Regions from separate parts of the Burkholderia sp. L-4 genome, predicted to be linked through region 1. Evidence: riboswitches for the same ligand, from Rfam matches in the RefSeq annotation. Region 1 holds a riboswitch; the other holds the start of a gene.
What was found. Region 1 has a riboswitch for cobalamin ahead of AC1VVG_RS27550 (TonB-dependent receptor domain-containing protein). Riboswitches for the same ligand answer to the same signal wherever they lie in the genome.
Positions count from the first base shown of each region.

Region 1 (7,479 bases):
GGATAGCCGGCCGCGGCCGGATTGATCCGCGCCGTATAACCCTCGATGACGCCGGCCGATTCGAGGCGCTTCACGCGCTCTGTCACCGCCGGCACCGACAGGTGTACCTGGCGCGCCAGTTCCGTATAGCTGATGCGGCCGTTGGCCTGCAGCAGCGACAGTACCTTCCAGTCCAGATCGTCCATTGCGGCGGAGTTTTTAAGGTAGAGCCGCCATTTTTCCTTAAAAACCGCATTCAGCGGTGACCGGACTTTCCCTACGATGCCTGTTCAACCCGTGGATGCCACAAGGAGCAGGCGATGCTGTTCATCAAGTCCGTCGTGATGGGGCTGTCGATCGCGGTGCCGGTCGGCCCGATCGGCATGCTGTGCATTCAGCGCAGCCTGAGCCGGGGTTTTCGGGCGGGGTTCGCGACGGGCATCGGCGCCGCGTGCGCCGATGCGATCTACGGCCTGCTCGGCGCGCTGGGCATCGCAGGCATCGTTACCGCGTTCCCGATGCTGACCGTCGGCCTGAAAATCGGCGGCGGCGCATTTCTCGTCTGGCTCGCGTGGACCATCTTGCGTCAGCCGCCGGCCGAGGCGGCGCTGCAGCGCGACCTGCCGCGTACGACCGTGCTGCGGGATTTCCTGACGACGTTCGGCCTCACGCTGTCGAACCCGATGACGATCCTGTCGTTCGTCGGGATTTTCGCGGCGCTCGGCCCGCTGTCGGGCACGCCCGGCAGCTCGGTCGGGCCTGCCGTGGCGTGGATGGTCGCCGGTGTGTTCGTCGGCTCCGCCGCGTGGTGGCTGTGCCTGAGCAGCGCGACCGCCGCGCTGCGCACGAAGCTGTCGCTCGCGTTCATGCACGGGCTGTCGCGCGTATCGGCGGCCGTCATCGCGGTATTCGGCGCGGTCCAACTGGTCGCAGGCGCGCGCGCGATGATCTAGGCGTCGTTCGACCGGATGGCGTCGATCGTCGTCCGGATATGGGCGAGCAGTTCGAGCATCACCGTTTTCCGAAAGTACTGGTTCATGCGCGTGCTGACGACGACATCGGCCGGCAATGCATCGATCGCACGCTGGACCGACGGCAGATCGTCGATGAGGCGTGCCGGCGCATCGGGCGGCCACCGGTCGAGCGCCGTGGCGATTTCGTCCGGCCAGAAACCGAACGCGTCGATGCCGCAGCATCCGGCGACGCAGTTCGTCTCCAGCGCATCGAGCAACGGCATGACCGCGGTCAGATGCGGGTCGATTTCGACCGCGCGCCCCTGGCCGCCCGCCAGATCGCCGACTTCGATCCAGCGATCCTTGCCGATGCTGATGTCGTCCTTGTGCGGTTTTCCGTTCATCGCCGGCTCAATTCAAGGCCCGGAAACGGGCATGCATGAAGCGTGCGATCTCCCGGGTGAGTTCGATATCCTCCGGCGCGCCCATGAACCCGCCGTGCGGCATGCCTTCGAACACATGCAGTTCGGTCGGCACTTGCGCGCGCCGCAACGCGCGGTGCAGGCGAACCGCGTTCGACAGGAACAGGTCGCGCGTACCGCTCTGGATGAACGTCGGCGGGAAGCCGGCCGAGAAATCGCCGAACAGCGGCGACAGATACGGATGCGCGAGATCGGCGCCGTTGGCGTAGAGCAGGTTGTTCGGCATCAGCGACGCCGGCAGCACGACGTCGACGAGCCGGTTGGTCTCGAAGCTGTCGCCGGATTCGGTCAGATCGGCTTCCGGCGACAGCAGGACGAGCGCGGCTGGTAGCGGCAAGCCTTCGTCGCGGGCACGCAGCACCATCGCGGCCGCGAGATTGCCGCCGGCCGAGCGGCCGCCGATGACGATGTTTTCCGGCGCGTGGCGCGCCAGCACGAACGCATAGGCCGCGATGCAATCGTCGAGCGCGGCCGGATACGGATGCTCGGGCGGCATGCGGTAATCGACGCCGTAGCAGCGAACGCCCAGGCGGTCGGCATGCATCTGCGCGCCGGCGCGGCATGCGGCGCCGCCGCCGACGATCAGCGCGCCGCCATGCAGGTCGATGTACGCGCATTCGTCGGAAGCGGCCGCTTCGGGCGTCGCGACGTGGAGGTCCACATCGCCGGCCCGGATCGTCTCGACGCTCGAACGCAGATGGCCGGCCAGTTGCCCGACCGCGGCTGTGTAATGCGCGTCGGCGGCCGCCTTCACGCGCATCCACGCGTCGACATCGTCCGGCGCGGGCATCACGTGCAGCGCATTCAGCGGCACGCCGTCGTCGCCGACCAGGCGTTGCAACGCGGCTCGCGCTTCGTCGCTGATCGAGGTGGGGAAGGGCACGACGCGGCTCGGCAGCACGACGCCATCGGGTTTGTCGTTCATCGCTTGAATTCCATCAGGCCCGTCATGCGGCCGAAGGCCAGTGGCGCAGCATCACGTCGAGCGCATCGAGGCTGCGCGACCACGATGCGTCGGAATCCGGTGTGCCGTGCGAGAAACCGCCGGCGCCTTCGAGCGTCACGTAGCCCATGAAGAAGCCGCCGAGCAGGCGGATCGCATGGGCCTGCTCGGCTTCCGGCAGGTCGTAGCTGCGCAGCACGGCCGAGGTCATCCTGACGAGCCGCCCGCCCGCGCTTTCGGCGGCGCGCTCGGGGCTCACCGGATGGCGCGCAGCCGCAAAGCGACCGGGGTGTGCGCGCGCATAGTCGCGATAGACGTTCGCGAGCGCGGTCAGCGCATCCTTGCCGGTGCGGCCGGCCAGCGCATCGGCGGCGCGATCGGCCAGCTCCTGCAGCGCGAACAGCGCGATCCGGCTCTTGAGATCGTCGAAACTCGGGACATGGGAATACAGGCTGGCCAGCTTGACGCCGAAATGCCGCGCGAGCGCCGCGCCGGTGAGCGGCTCGAAGCCGGTTTCGTCGGCGAGCCGCGCGCCGGCTTCGACGAGTCTGTCTACGGTAATGCCGGCACGCGCCATGACGAATGCTATGTGAATTAGTCAAAAAACTAATTCTATTAGTTTTTGCCGCGAAGTCAATTTCCCGTACGGTGCCGGCCATGCCGATCCGCCCCGGCGCCCGCGACGCAGGCGCCGGCGCGACCGGTCGTCAGAACGTGTAGGTGACCTTGCCGAACGCCGTGCGGCCGAGCGTGTTGTAGCCGTACGCGGTCATGTATTGCCGGTCGAACAGGTTCGACAGCGACGCCGACACCGTCAGGTGCGAATTGATCCGGTACGACGCGCGCAGGCTCACCGTCAGGTACGACGGCAGATACGTCGTGTTGGCCGGATCGTCGAACGTCGTGCCGCCGTAGAGCAGCGATGCGCCCGTGCTCAGCGCGTGGAGCTTCAGTTCGTCCCACGTGTGGTCGACGCTGAGGCTGACCGTCTGGCGCGGCCGGCGGTTGAGCCAGGTCTGGTTGGTCTCGTCCTGCGGATTCAGGAGGCCGACGGCCAGACTCACCGGCGTCGAGCGGCCGATCGTCCCCTTGTACGACAGGTCGATGCCGCGAATGTGCGAACGGCCGATGTTCATCGGCGAGAACGTTGCCGGGTTGTACGCGATCAGGTTGTTGACGTGCGTGTCGTAGACCGCCGCCGAGAACGTGCCGTACGACGTGTTCGCGTCGAGCGCGGCCTCGACCGACGTGCTGCGTTCCGGGCTGAGGTTCGGATTGCCGTAGCCGGGGTAGTACAGGTCGTTGAAACTCGGCAGGCGGAATGCGTTGCCGTACGACACGCGCGCGGTGTAGACCGGCGTGATCGCCCACGACAGCGCGGCGTTGCCGGTGTTCACGCCTTGCCCGGCGATGATCTCGCGACGCCCCGCGAGGAACAGCGTCACGCTGCCGAGCGTGGCCGACTGATGCAGCGAAAACGCCGAGTCGTTGCGCGTCGGTATGCCGCCGGGCGCGTCGATCGGCAGGAATGCCTGTTCGCGCGTGAAATCGTAGGCGAGCTTCGTTTCGCCCGACAGCGGCAGGCCGAACAGGCGGAACCCGTGCGCCTGATGGGTCAGCGACGTCGACGTGCTGATGCGCTGCGAATTGATCTGGTCGGTTGCGAGGGCCGGATTGTCCGCGTAGATGAACTGGCGGTCGTTCGCATAACCGAACGACTGGTCGAACTGCGTATCGGGCGTGATGTCGAGATGAAATGCGATGCCGGTCGTCAGCTGGTGATCGAGCTCGCGATTCGCATAGCCGCTGTTGTCGTAGGACAGGTCGGAGCGGTGATACAGCGCGAACGTCGAGATCGACCAGTTGTCGCGCGCATAGCCGAGCCGCGCATCGAGATCCTGCGCGTGATACGGATTGCGGCCGGCTTCGTGACCGTAGAAGAAGGGCCGCGTCGCATCGATGCCGGCCGTGTTGTAGTCGTGCAGCCCCAGCGAGTAGGTGACACCGCCGAGCGCGGCCAGCGGCCCTGTCGACGGCAGGGTGCCCGACGTGCGGAACTGCGTGTCGAACGTCTTGTTCGATCCGCCGCCGAACGACACGGTGGTCTGGTTCGGCCGGTTGGCGGCGCGGCGCGTGAAGAGCTGCACGACGCCGCCCATCGCGTTGCTGCCGAACGATGCGGCGGCCGGGCCCGAAATCACTTCCACGCGTTCGAACGCGTCGGCCGGCAGGTCGGCCCACGGCGCGATGCCGGTGGTCGGCGAGCCGATCCGGATCCCGTCGATGAACACGGCGACCTGGCTGGCCGACGAGCCGCGGATGCTGACCGACGCGGACGAGCCGGGGCCGCCGCTCTGCGAGACGGTCACGCCCGGCAGCGTCGCGAGCGCCTGCGTGATGCTCGGGTCGGTCGACGACAGCCGGTCGAGATCTTCTCGCGTAAGCACCTGCGTCGACGCATAGCGCCGGTCGAACGATTCGGGCAGGTGCCGCGTGTCGGTCACGCTGATCGTCGGCAGATCGGCGCCTTCCGCGGGCTGGGCGGGCGGCTGGAGCGCGGTATCGCCGGCGGCGTGGGCGAGCGGGGTGAGCAGCGCGGTGGCGGCGGATGTGGCGAGCAGGTAACGAAGGTTCATCAGACAGCGAGAGAAAGCGTGTGGCGCGTAGGGCGGTCGCGAGCGAAGGGCGACCAGGTTGCGCATGCCGACGGCGTGTCGGCGCGACGCTTGCGGCAGGGAAGCGGATTCGGGAACGAAGGACATCTGACGGATCCTGAGGTCGGGTCGTCCATGCAACGGGCGACCGCCAACGGCGGCGCTTGCGCATCGGGACACCCCGCCCGGTGCGGCTGCTGGACCTCGGGTCGATGGCAGGTCTCCTGGCTCGCGGGTCGTCATCCGTGCGGACCTTCCCGGTTTCCCAGTGGCGCGCAGTGGCACGGATTCGCCGCTCACAGTTGCGGGGGCAGCCGCAGATTCGAGTCGTTGCCCGTCCTGCGTTCCCTTTTGATCCCATCGCTGGGAACCATCAGCGCGCAAGGGTAATGGCGTGCGCTCCCGCACGTCAATTGCCGCGCCGCGCGAGGGTGCGAAAAAACGTCATTCTCCGGCAAGCGCTTTCCGAATCCTTTCGCTTGTGTGTTGGTGTCGCGTTTCTCGTCTGATGAATCGGGAGGGGCAAGCGGCATGCGAGCCGCGTCGTATCGAACGCGAAACCGTAGGTTGTCCGGTCGACGTCAGCCGGCGCGTTGAGCAGCCCGGGCAGCGGCACAGCGTCGTCGCGGCGCGGATCGCCGAGCCGCATGCCGGTCGGTCGCCGCGGTTGCACGATCGGCCAGCCGAACAGCTGCAGATCGCGGAACAGCCCGCACCGACGACATCCTCGCCGCACGCGACCCGTCGCTGCCGGCGTTCTGATTGCCGGCGGGGCCGGGCGCGGCAGCGGCGCCCGGCGCGCGCCGTTACATGTGCGTGCCGGCGTGCGCGCGGCCGCCCGGGTCGCCGCCCCGATCGGGCGGCGTATTGTTCTGATCGATCTTCGCGAGCACGAAGCCGGCGTGCGGCAACGCGCCGGGCGAGCGGTGCATCGCCTGCGCGACGACGTCGTGCGGCGATGCGGCGGGGAAACCGGATGACGTCGCGCCCGGTTGGGCGAACGCCGGAAGGGAGGCGACCGCCAGGGCGGCGGCGACGATCGCGTGCGTGTTCATGGTGGCTCCTTCACGACTGACTGCGGGCAACGTCATCAGTCTAGGGCGCGAAACTTAACGCGTCGTGAAGGTGCCATGGCGCACGGATGACAGGATGTTCATGTGCGCCGCGACGCTTAGGCCGGCGTCGACACCAGTGCGCAGAAGTTCTCGAGATCGACGTTGCCGCCGCTGATCACGACGCCCACGCGCTTGCCCTGCAGCGCGTCCTTCATCCGTCGCACGGCGGCGAACGCCAGGCAGCCGGTCGGCTCGACGACAATCTTCATACGGGTGGCGAAGAAGCGCATGCAGTCGATCAGCTCCGCGTCGGTCGCGGTCAGGATGTCGTCGACGTCGCGGCGGAGGATCGGGAACGTCAGGTTGCCGAGGTATTGCGTCTGCGCGCCGTCGGCGATCGTGCGCGGCGTGTCGATCCGCACGATCGCGCCGGACCGGAACGATTGCTGGCCGTCGTTGCCGGCTTCGGGTTCCACACCGTACAACTTCGCGTGCGGCGACAGCGCGCGGGTCGACAGCGCGGTGCCCGACAGCAGCCCTCCGCCGCCGAGCGGCGCGAACACCGCGTCGAGCGGGCCGACTTCGTCGAACAGTTCCTTGGCGGCCGTGCCCTGGCCGGCGATCACGTCCGGATGGTCGTAGGGCGGCACCAGCGTGAGTCCGTGCCGTTCGGCAAGATCGCGCCCGATCTGCTCGCGGTCCTCGGTGTAGCGATCGTAGGTCACGACGTTGCCACCGTAGCCACGCGTCGCGGCCATCTTCGCGGCCGGCGCATCCTGCGGCATCACGATCGTCGCGGGAATACCGAGGATGCGCGCCGACAGCGCGATCGCCTGGGCATGGTTGCCGGACGAGAACGCGACGACGCCGTGGCGGCGCTGTTCGGCGTTGAAACGCGACAACGCATTGAACGCGCCGCGGAACTTGAAGGCGCCCATGCGCTGCAGGTTCTCGCACTTGAAGAACACCTGCGCGCCGAGCGCTTCGTCGATCGTTCGCGACGTCATCACCTGCGTGCGGTGCGCATGGCCTTCGAGCCGGGCCGCGGCCGCGGCGACGTCGTCGTACGTGGGGAGGGTCGGAGAGTTCATGGTTGCTCGAGAGTCGGAAAGGTCAGTCAACTGGAAAGCAGGGCCCCGCGTCACTTCGCGTCGTTGTAGACGGTCGCGCGCGAGACGCCGAGATGCTGCGACACGATCTCCATCGCGCGGCGCACCTCGAGGAAGCCGTCGGCCTTCAGCGTCTGCAGCAGCTCGCGGCGCTGGTCGGTCTTCAACTCGCGCGGCGTCGTCGCGAGGCGCGTCGCGAACGCGTCGATGCGCTGCCGGATCGCGTCCGCCCCGGCCGGATCGAGCGTGTCGACGACGGCCTCGCCGTCCGTGCGGCAAAACTGGTTCAGCATGCCCTGGAAGC
Region 1 covers NZ_JBXEOX010000002.1:2,361,348-2,368,826, reverse strand. Annotated here, with positions in the region: gene AC1VVG_RS27575 (Lrp/AsnC family transcriptional regulator) at 1-185, opposite strand, end outside; gene AC1VVG_RS27570 (LysE family translocator) at 300-932, shown strand; gene AC1VVG_RS27565 (DUF6331 family protein) at 929-1,336, opposite strand; gene AC1VVG_RS27560 (alpha/beta hydrolase) at 1,344-2,339, opposite strand; gene AC1VVG_RS27555 (TetR/AcrR family transcriptional regulator) at 2,362-2,934, opposite strand; gene AC1VVG_RS27550 (TonB-dependent receptor domain-containing protein) at 3,065-4,993, opposite strand; cobalamin riboswitch at 5,209-5,401, opposite strand; gene AC1VVG_RS27545 (hypothetical protein) at 5,818-6,066, opposite strand; gene AC1VVG_RS27540 (threo-3-hydroxy-L-aspartate ammonia-lyase) at 6,183-7,157, opposite strand; gene AC1VVG_RS27535 (helix-turn-helix transcriptional regulator) at 7,208-7,479, opposite strand, start outside.

Region 2 (7,479 bases), on a different contig from region 1:
CGTGGCGCCACGGCGATGCGTCGAGCGCCTGCAGGATCGCCGGGCGCGGGCCGACCCACGGCGCGGCCCAGTCCGCCGACAGCGGATCGAAGTCGTCGCCGAGCGCGAGATCGCGCGCCAGCGCGCCGATCAGCCCCGCCCGCGCGCCCTTGCCATCGCCGACCGGAAAACGCGCGAGCGCGAGCAGCGTGTCGCGGCGCTGGCGAGCGGCCGGCGATGCGCCGAACACGTGCAGCCCGTCGCGAATCTGCGCTTCCTTCAGTTCGCACAGCCACGCGTCGACGCGCGTGAGCAGCGCATCCTCGTCGCCCGCATCGCGCGGCGGCGACACGCTCAGTTCGTCGTGCAGGCGATGCTCGGCGATCGTCGCGAGGATCGTCTTGCGCAGCAGCTTCGCGCGCCGCGCGTCGACCATCAGCGCTTCGTAGTATTCGTCGACCTGCCGCTCGAGATCCTGCAGCGGCCCGTAGTTTTCCGCGCGCGTGAGCGGCGGCATCAAGTGATCGATAATCACGGCCTGCGCGCGGCGCTTCGCCTGGCTGCCCTCGCCCGGATCGTTGACGATGAACGGATAGAGATGCGGCAACGGCCCGAGCGTCAGGTCGGGCCAGCACGCGTCGGACAGCGCGACGCTCTTGCCCGGCAGCCATTCGAGGTTGCCGTGCTTGCCGAGGTGGATGACCGCGTCGATGCGATACGCATCGCGCAACCAGAAATAGAACGCGAGATACGCGTGCGGCGGCACGAGATCCGCATCGTGATAGCTCGCGTAGTCGTTCTCGCCGCGCGAACGCGACGGCTGGATGCCGACGAACACGTTGCCGGCGCGCCAGCCGGCGATCGTGAAACGTCCATGGCGCAGCGTCGGATCGGCTTCGGGCGGCCCCCAGCGCTGGTTCAGCGCGTCGCGCACGGCGGCCGGCAGCCGCGCGAAGCGCGCGATGTAGTCGGCCAGCGGGAAGCTCTGGAACGCGGGTCGCAATGCATGCACGGCCGCGTCGTTGGTCACGCCTTCGGTGAGGCGCGCGATCAGCGCGTCTCCATCGGGCGGCAGGTCGGCCAGCGTGTAGCCCGCGTCGCGCAGCGCCGCGAGCACGCGCAGCGCGGATGCCGGCGTGTCGAGCCCCACGCCGTTGCCGATCCGCCCTTCGCTTTGCGGGTAGTTCGCGAGAATCAGCGCAATGCGCTTGTCGGCGTTGTCGAGCGTGTGCAGCCGGCACCAGCCGCGCGCGAGCGCCGCGACGAACGCGATCCGCTCGGCGTCCGGCTGATAGCGCACGACGTCGACCTCGGTATGCGGGCAGCGATACGCGAGCCCCTTGAAGCTCACCGCACGCGTGACGATGCGCCCGTCGACTTCGGGCAGCGCGATATGCATCGCGATGTCGCGCGCATGCAGGCCCTGGTTGTCGGCCACCCACGCGTCGCGGTTGCCGCCGGACAGGATCACCTGCAGCACCGGTGCGTCGCCGGCGAGCACGTCGTGTTCGGGGCTGTCGATCGCGCCGGCCGCGAACGCGGTCGTGTTCAATACGAGCGCGACGCCGTGCGTGTCGCAAAGTTGCGTGATGACTTCGCGGCTCACCGCATCCTTCAGCGACGTCACCGCGATCGGCAACGGATTCAGCCCCTCGGCGATCAGTGCGTCGGCCAGCGCGTCGAACACGGCCGTGTTCGCGGCCTGCCAGTGCGCGCGATAAAACAAGATCGCGACGACGGGCGCGCCGGGCGTCCAGCGCGGCCGCCAGTCGTCGACGCTCGCGCGGTCGCGCGCCGGGTGATACAGCGCGGCGGCCGGCAGCGGGCGCGGCGGCTCGGGTTCGGCGCCGAAACCGAGCGTATGGAACGCGATGCTGCGCAGCAGCGCGTCGGCATTGTGCACGCCGCCCTCGCGCAGATAGCGCCACCACAGCCGGCACAGCGCCGGCGTGACGGTGCTCTTCGCGACGAGGTTCGGATCTTCCTGCAGGTCGCCCGAGAACATCGCGAGCTGCTGCCCGCGCTTCGACGCGAGCGACACGGCCTGCTCGATCCCGTACGGCCAGTACGCTTCGCCGCCGAGATGATCGATCACGACCGTTTTCGCATGACGCAGCACGTCGTCGACGTAGAAATCGACGGACGCCGGCTGCCGCAGGAACGTGACGTTCGCGAGCCGCACGCTCGGGAACCCGGCCGGCAACCGCGGCACGACGCTCGCGAGCAGCGACAGCGTCGTGTCGGCCGAACTCAGGATCACGATGTCGGCCGGCTGCTGGTCGATCCGGACGACGCCCTGCGTATCGTCGACGAAGCCGCCCGGCGTGGTGCGCAGCAGATGCATCGTGCGTTACGCCTGTTGCGGCTCGGCCGCGCACGCGGCGTCGAACGCGCGTTGCAGCGCGGCCGCGTCGAGATCCTCGCCGATCAGCACGAAGCGGCTCGCGCGCGTTTCGCCGTCCTGCCAGCGTCGGTCGAAATAGCTGTCGAAGCGGCGGCCGACGCCCTGGATCACGAGCCGCATCGGCGCGCCGGGCAGCGCGGCGAACCCTTTCGCGCGGTAGATCGTGTGCGCTTCGACCACGCGCTGCAGCGCGGCGATCGTCGCCTCGCGCGTGCCGGCGTCGCCGGACACGACCACCGAGTCGAAATCGTCGTGATGGTGATCGTGATCACCGTCGTCGGCCGAGCCGTGATGATCGTGACGCAGGTGGATCGTTTCTTCCGATGCCGATTCGAGGCCGAGCAGCATCGCGAGATCGAGCTCGCCGCGCGTCGCGCGCACGATCTTCACCTGCGGCGGAATCTCGTCGCGGATCGCGGTTTCGATCCGGGCGAATTCCGCGTCGCCGACCAGATCGGCCTTGTTCACAATCACCAGATCGGCCGACGACAGCTGATCGGCGAACAGTTCGTGCAGCGGCGATTCGTGGTCGAGATTCGGATCGGCGCGGCGCTGCGCGTCGACGGCCTGCGGGTTTTCCGCGAACTGGCCGCTCGCGGCGGCCGGCCCGTCGACCACGGTCACGACCGCGTCGACCGTGAAGCTGTTGCGGATCGTCGGCCAGTTGAACGCCTGCACGAGTGGCTTCGGCAGCGCGAGGCCCGATGTCTCGATCAGCACGTGGTCGATGTCCGCGCGCCGTTCGACGAGCGCCTCCATCACCGGGTAGAACTCTTCCTGCACGGTGCAGCACAGGCAGCCGTTCGCGAGTTCGTACAGCTGGCCCGACGCTTCGCCCTGCGCGCCGTCGGCGTCCTCGCAGCCGATGCCGCAGCCCTTGAGGATCTCGCCGTCGATGCCGAGCTCGCCGAATTCGTTGACGATCACCGCGATGCGGCGGCCCGCGGCGTGCTGCAGGATGTGGCGCATCAGCGTCGTCTTGCCGCTGCCGAGAAAGCCCGTGACGATCGTGACGGGAAGCTTGCGTAGGGTCATGGTAGGTCCGGTGTCGAAGAGGGAATCAGGACGGGATCGTCGCGTTGGCGGCGGCGAGGCCATTCATCGGGCGACGCGCAGGCAGACCGCCGCGCGATCCGCGCGAACAACCGCGCGACGGGCGGAACAACGAATCGGACATGGTGCTTCCTTGCGAACGGTCGACATCGTGAATGCCAACACGGCTGCCGCCGGCCCTGCCCGCGCCGCCTGCCGTTCGCCGTCTCGGCCCGGCGCGTTCGCGCGGGGGGCAGATCGGCGGAGGAAGCGGAACACCCCGGGCGTCGGGCCTGCTGCGGCCGTGGACGATGCGCCGCCTCCCCGCGGCGCTGAACCCCAACGTTTAGGCCGGTATCCGGGCTGGCGAACACGCCGCTTCGCCTTCCCGGATGCGCGCGGCATCCAGTGGCGGTCGTCCGCCTGCACGCGGCAGGCGGCGAAGCGGCGCTGCATCGCGCTCGCGCGCGACACGTTCGCTTACCGTTGCGGGGGCAGCACAGGTTGGCTCGACTGCGGTGCAGGCAGGCTCCCTGTTTCCCGTTTAACTGCGCGCGCCGGAGCGGCACGCGCGAGCACCAAAACGCGTGCGAGTGTAGGCGGCGGGGCCGGGAGCGTCAAGGCGGCACGGGGCGCCGGACTGCGTTGCGCACCGCCGGCGCACCGTGCCGGAGGCCGGCCGTGGCCGGTTCGCGCGGGCGAACCGCTGTGCTATCGTATGCGCCGCGTTCGGTGCTCGCATGCGCATTCCGCGCATGCAGTTAAACGGGAAACAGGAGGCGGACGACCGCCCGGCCTGTGCTGTCCCCGCAACGGTACGCCGCCCGCGCGCCGCGCTCCCCGCGCACGCGCCCAGGCCGCCCGCGATGCCACTGCCCTTCACCGGGCGGGAAGGCTGCGGCCTGGCAAGCGGCCAGCCCGGATACCGGCCGACGCAAGGGGCGAGCCCGATGCTCGCCGAACGCCCGATCCGCGGGGGACGGATGGGGTGCGCATTCCGCCCGCGTCCGCGCGGGCTTCGTCCGATCCGTCATGCACTGCCTGCCCGCCGGCCGCCGATGTGCCGCCCGCCTGTTCCTTTCCACTGTTTCGACACGGTGCGTGCCGTGCCGCGTGCGATGAGCCGCGCGTGGCTCATCGGCGCCGGCCCCGGCGATGCGGACCTGCTGACGCTCAAGGCCGTGCGTGCGATCGGCGCGGCCGACGTGCTGCTCGTCGACGATCTCGTGAATCCCGACGTGCTGCGCCATGCACGCGCCGACGCGCAGGTCGAGCACGTCGGCAAGCGCGGCGGCCATGCGTCGACGCCGCAGGAAGCGATCGTCGCGCACTTGCGGGCGGGCCGCAGCGTCGCGCGGCTCAAGGGCGGCGATCCATTCGTGTTCGGCCGCGGCGGCGAGGAACTGGCCGCGCTGGGCGCGGCGGGTTTTGCGGTCGAGATCGTGAACGGCATCACCGCAGGCATTGCCGCGCCGGCCGCGCTCGGCATCCCGGTCACGCAGCGCGGCGCCGCACAGGGCGTGATCTTCGTCACGGGCCACGGCGCGGGCGCCGACGAGCCCGACTGGCACGCGCTGGCGGCCACGCGCATGACGATCGTGATCTACATGGGCATTCGCCGGCTCGACGCGATCACCGCCGCGCTGCGCGGCGGCGGCCTGCCCGGCGATACGCCGTGCGCGGCGATCGAGCATGCGACCCGCCCCGAGCAGCGGCAGGTCCTCGCGACGCTCGACACGCTCGTCGAACGCGTCGGCGCAACCGGCATCGGTTCACCGGCCATCGTCGTGATCGGCCGCGTCGCGGCGCTTGCCGACGATCCGGCCGTGCGTGCGGCGCTCGGCGGCCGCGCATGATGCGCGTCGCGCTCGGCATCGGTTTTCGCGCGGGCGTCACGGCCGCGCAGCTCGATGCCGCGATCCGGGCGGCGCTGGCGCGTTACCCGGCCGCCGAACCGGCGCTCGTCGCGACGCTCGCCGACAAGGCGTGTGCGCGGGCGCTGCGCATGCTGTGCGCGCGCCGCGGCTGGCCGCTCGTCGCGTTCGACGCGGCGCAGTTGGCGAGCCGTCCCGAACTGGCCGCGAGCGGCCCGTCGGACGCCGCGCTGGCGCGCTTCGGGGTGGCGGGCGTGGCCGAACCCTGCGCGCAGCTCGCGGCGCCGCATGGCAGGCTGCTGGGCCCCAAATCCATCCGGGACGGCGTGACGGTTGCCCTCGCCGGCCCGCTCTGAACCCTTTGTTTCGCTTTCGACAGGACGATTTCCGATGAAGACCGATGCCGAATCCCATCAGCGAATGACCGAACGCCGCCGCGCCGGCCACGAGAAGAAGCAGGCCGCCGCCACCCTGGAAAAGGGCCTGCTGATCGTCAATACCGGCAACGGCAAGGGCAAGAGCACGGCTGCGTTCGGCATGGCCGTGCGCGTGCTCGGCCACGGCATGCGGCTCGGCGTCGTGCAGTTCATCAAGGGCGCGCTGCATACGTCCGAGCGCGACTTTCTCGGCGCGGTCGCGGAATGCGATTTCGTGACGATGGGCGACGGCTATACGTGGAACACGCAGAACCGCGACGCCGATATCGCGACCGCGCGCAAGGGCTGGAACGAGGCGCGCCGGATGATCGAGAGCGGCGACTACCGGATGGTGATCCTCGACGAGCTGAACACCGTGCTGAAGTATGAATACCTGCCGCTCGACGAAGTGCTCGCGACGCTCGTCGCGCGTCCCGCTTCGGTGCACGTCGTCGTCACGGGGCGGCACGCGCCCGATGCGCTGATCGACGCGGCCGATCTCGTCACCGAAATGCGGCTCGTCAAGCACCCGTACAAGGAGCAAGGCGTGAAGGCGCAGCGCGGCGTGGAGTTCTGAGCGTGCCGGCCTGCCCCGCGCTGTTCGTCAGCGCACCCGCGTCGGGCCAGGGCAAGACGTCGGTGACGGCCGGTCTTGCACGGCTGCACCGCCGGCTGGGCCGCCGCGTGCGCGTGTTCAAGACCGGGCCCGACTTTCTCGATCCGATGCTGCTCGAGCGCGCGAGCGGCGCGCCCGTGCATACGCTCGATCTCGGGATGGTCGGCGAAACCGGCTGCCGCGCGCTGCTCGCCGATGCCGCGCGCGACGCGGATCTGATCCTGATCGAAGGCGTGATGGGGCTGTTCGACGGCACGCCGAGCAGCGCCGATCTCGCGGCCGCGTTCGGCGTCCCGGTCGTCGCGGTGATTTCGGCGAAGGCGATGGCGCAGACGTTCGCGGCGATCGCGTTCGGGCTCGCCCGGTTCAGGCCGGCACTGCCGTTTCACGGCGTGCTGGCAAACCGCGTCGGCTCCGCGCGGCATGCGGAACTGCTGCAGCAGGCGCTGCCCGGCGACCTCCGCTGGCTCGGACACGTGCCGGCCGATGCGGGCATCACGCTGCCGGAGCGGCATCTCGGCCTGCATCAACCGGCCGACATCGACGATCTCGATGCGCGGCTCGAGCGCGCGGCCGACGTGCTCGTGCGGACGGCGCTCGCCGAATTGCCGCCGGCCGTCGCGTTCGCGGCACCGGACGCCGCGGCGCCGCTGCCGCGCGCGCTTGCGGGCAAGCGGATCGCCGTCGCACGCGATGCGGCGTTCTCGTTCATCTATCCGGCGAACCTCGCGCTGCTGGATGCGCTCGGTGCGGCGGTGCGGTTCTTCTCGCCACTCGCCGACGAACCGGTGCCCGACGATTGCGACGCGCTGTTCCTGCCGGGCGGTTATCCGGAACTGCATGCGGCGACGCTCGCGGCGAATGCCGGGACCGCGCGGACGATTCGCACGCACGCGGCGGCCGGCCGGCCGATCGTCGCGGAATGCGGAGGGATGGTGTATCTGTGCGAATCGCTGACCGACGTGGACGGCGTGACGACGCCGATGCTGGGCGTGTTGCCGGGTCATGCGACGATGCAGCGCCGGTTCGCGGCGCTCGGCATGCAGCAACTCGAGACGCGCAACGGGCCGATGCGCGGCCATACGTTCCACTATTCGCGGTTCGCGACGCCGCTGGTGCCGGTGGCGAGCGCCGCGCGCCCCGACGGCGCGCCGGGCA
Region 2 covers NZ_JBXEOX010000001.1:1,835,062-1,842,540, reverse strand. Annotated here, with positions in the region: gene cobN (cobaltochelatase subunit CobN) at 1-2,323, opposite strand, end outside; gene cobW (cobalamin biosynthesis protein CobW) at 2,330-3,418, opposite strand; cobalamin riboswitch at 3,748-4,013, opposite strand; cobalamin riboswitch at 4,128-4,363, shown strand; gene cobA (uroporphyrinogen-III C-methyltransferase) at 4,474-5,271, shown strand; gene AC1VVG_RS08530 (cobalamin biosynthesis protein) at 5,268-5,645, shown strand; gene cobO (cob(I)yrinic acid a,c-diamide adenosyltransferase) at 5,680-6,282, shown strand; gene AC1VVG_RS08520 (cobyrinic acid a,c-diamide synthase CobB) at 6,285-7,479, shown strand, end outside.
Region 2: it holds a riboswitch for cobalamin, as region 1 does, so the genes downstream of both, cobA (uroporphyrinogen-III C-methyltransferase) here and AC1VVG_RS27550 (TonB-dependent receptor domain-containing protein) in region 1, are expected to answer to the same signal.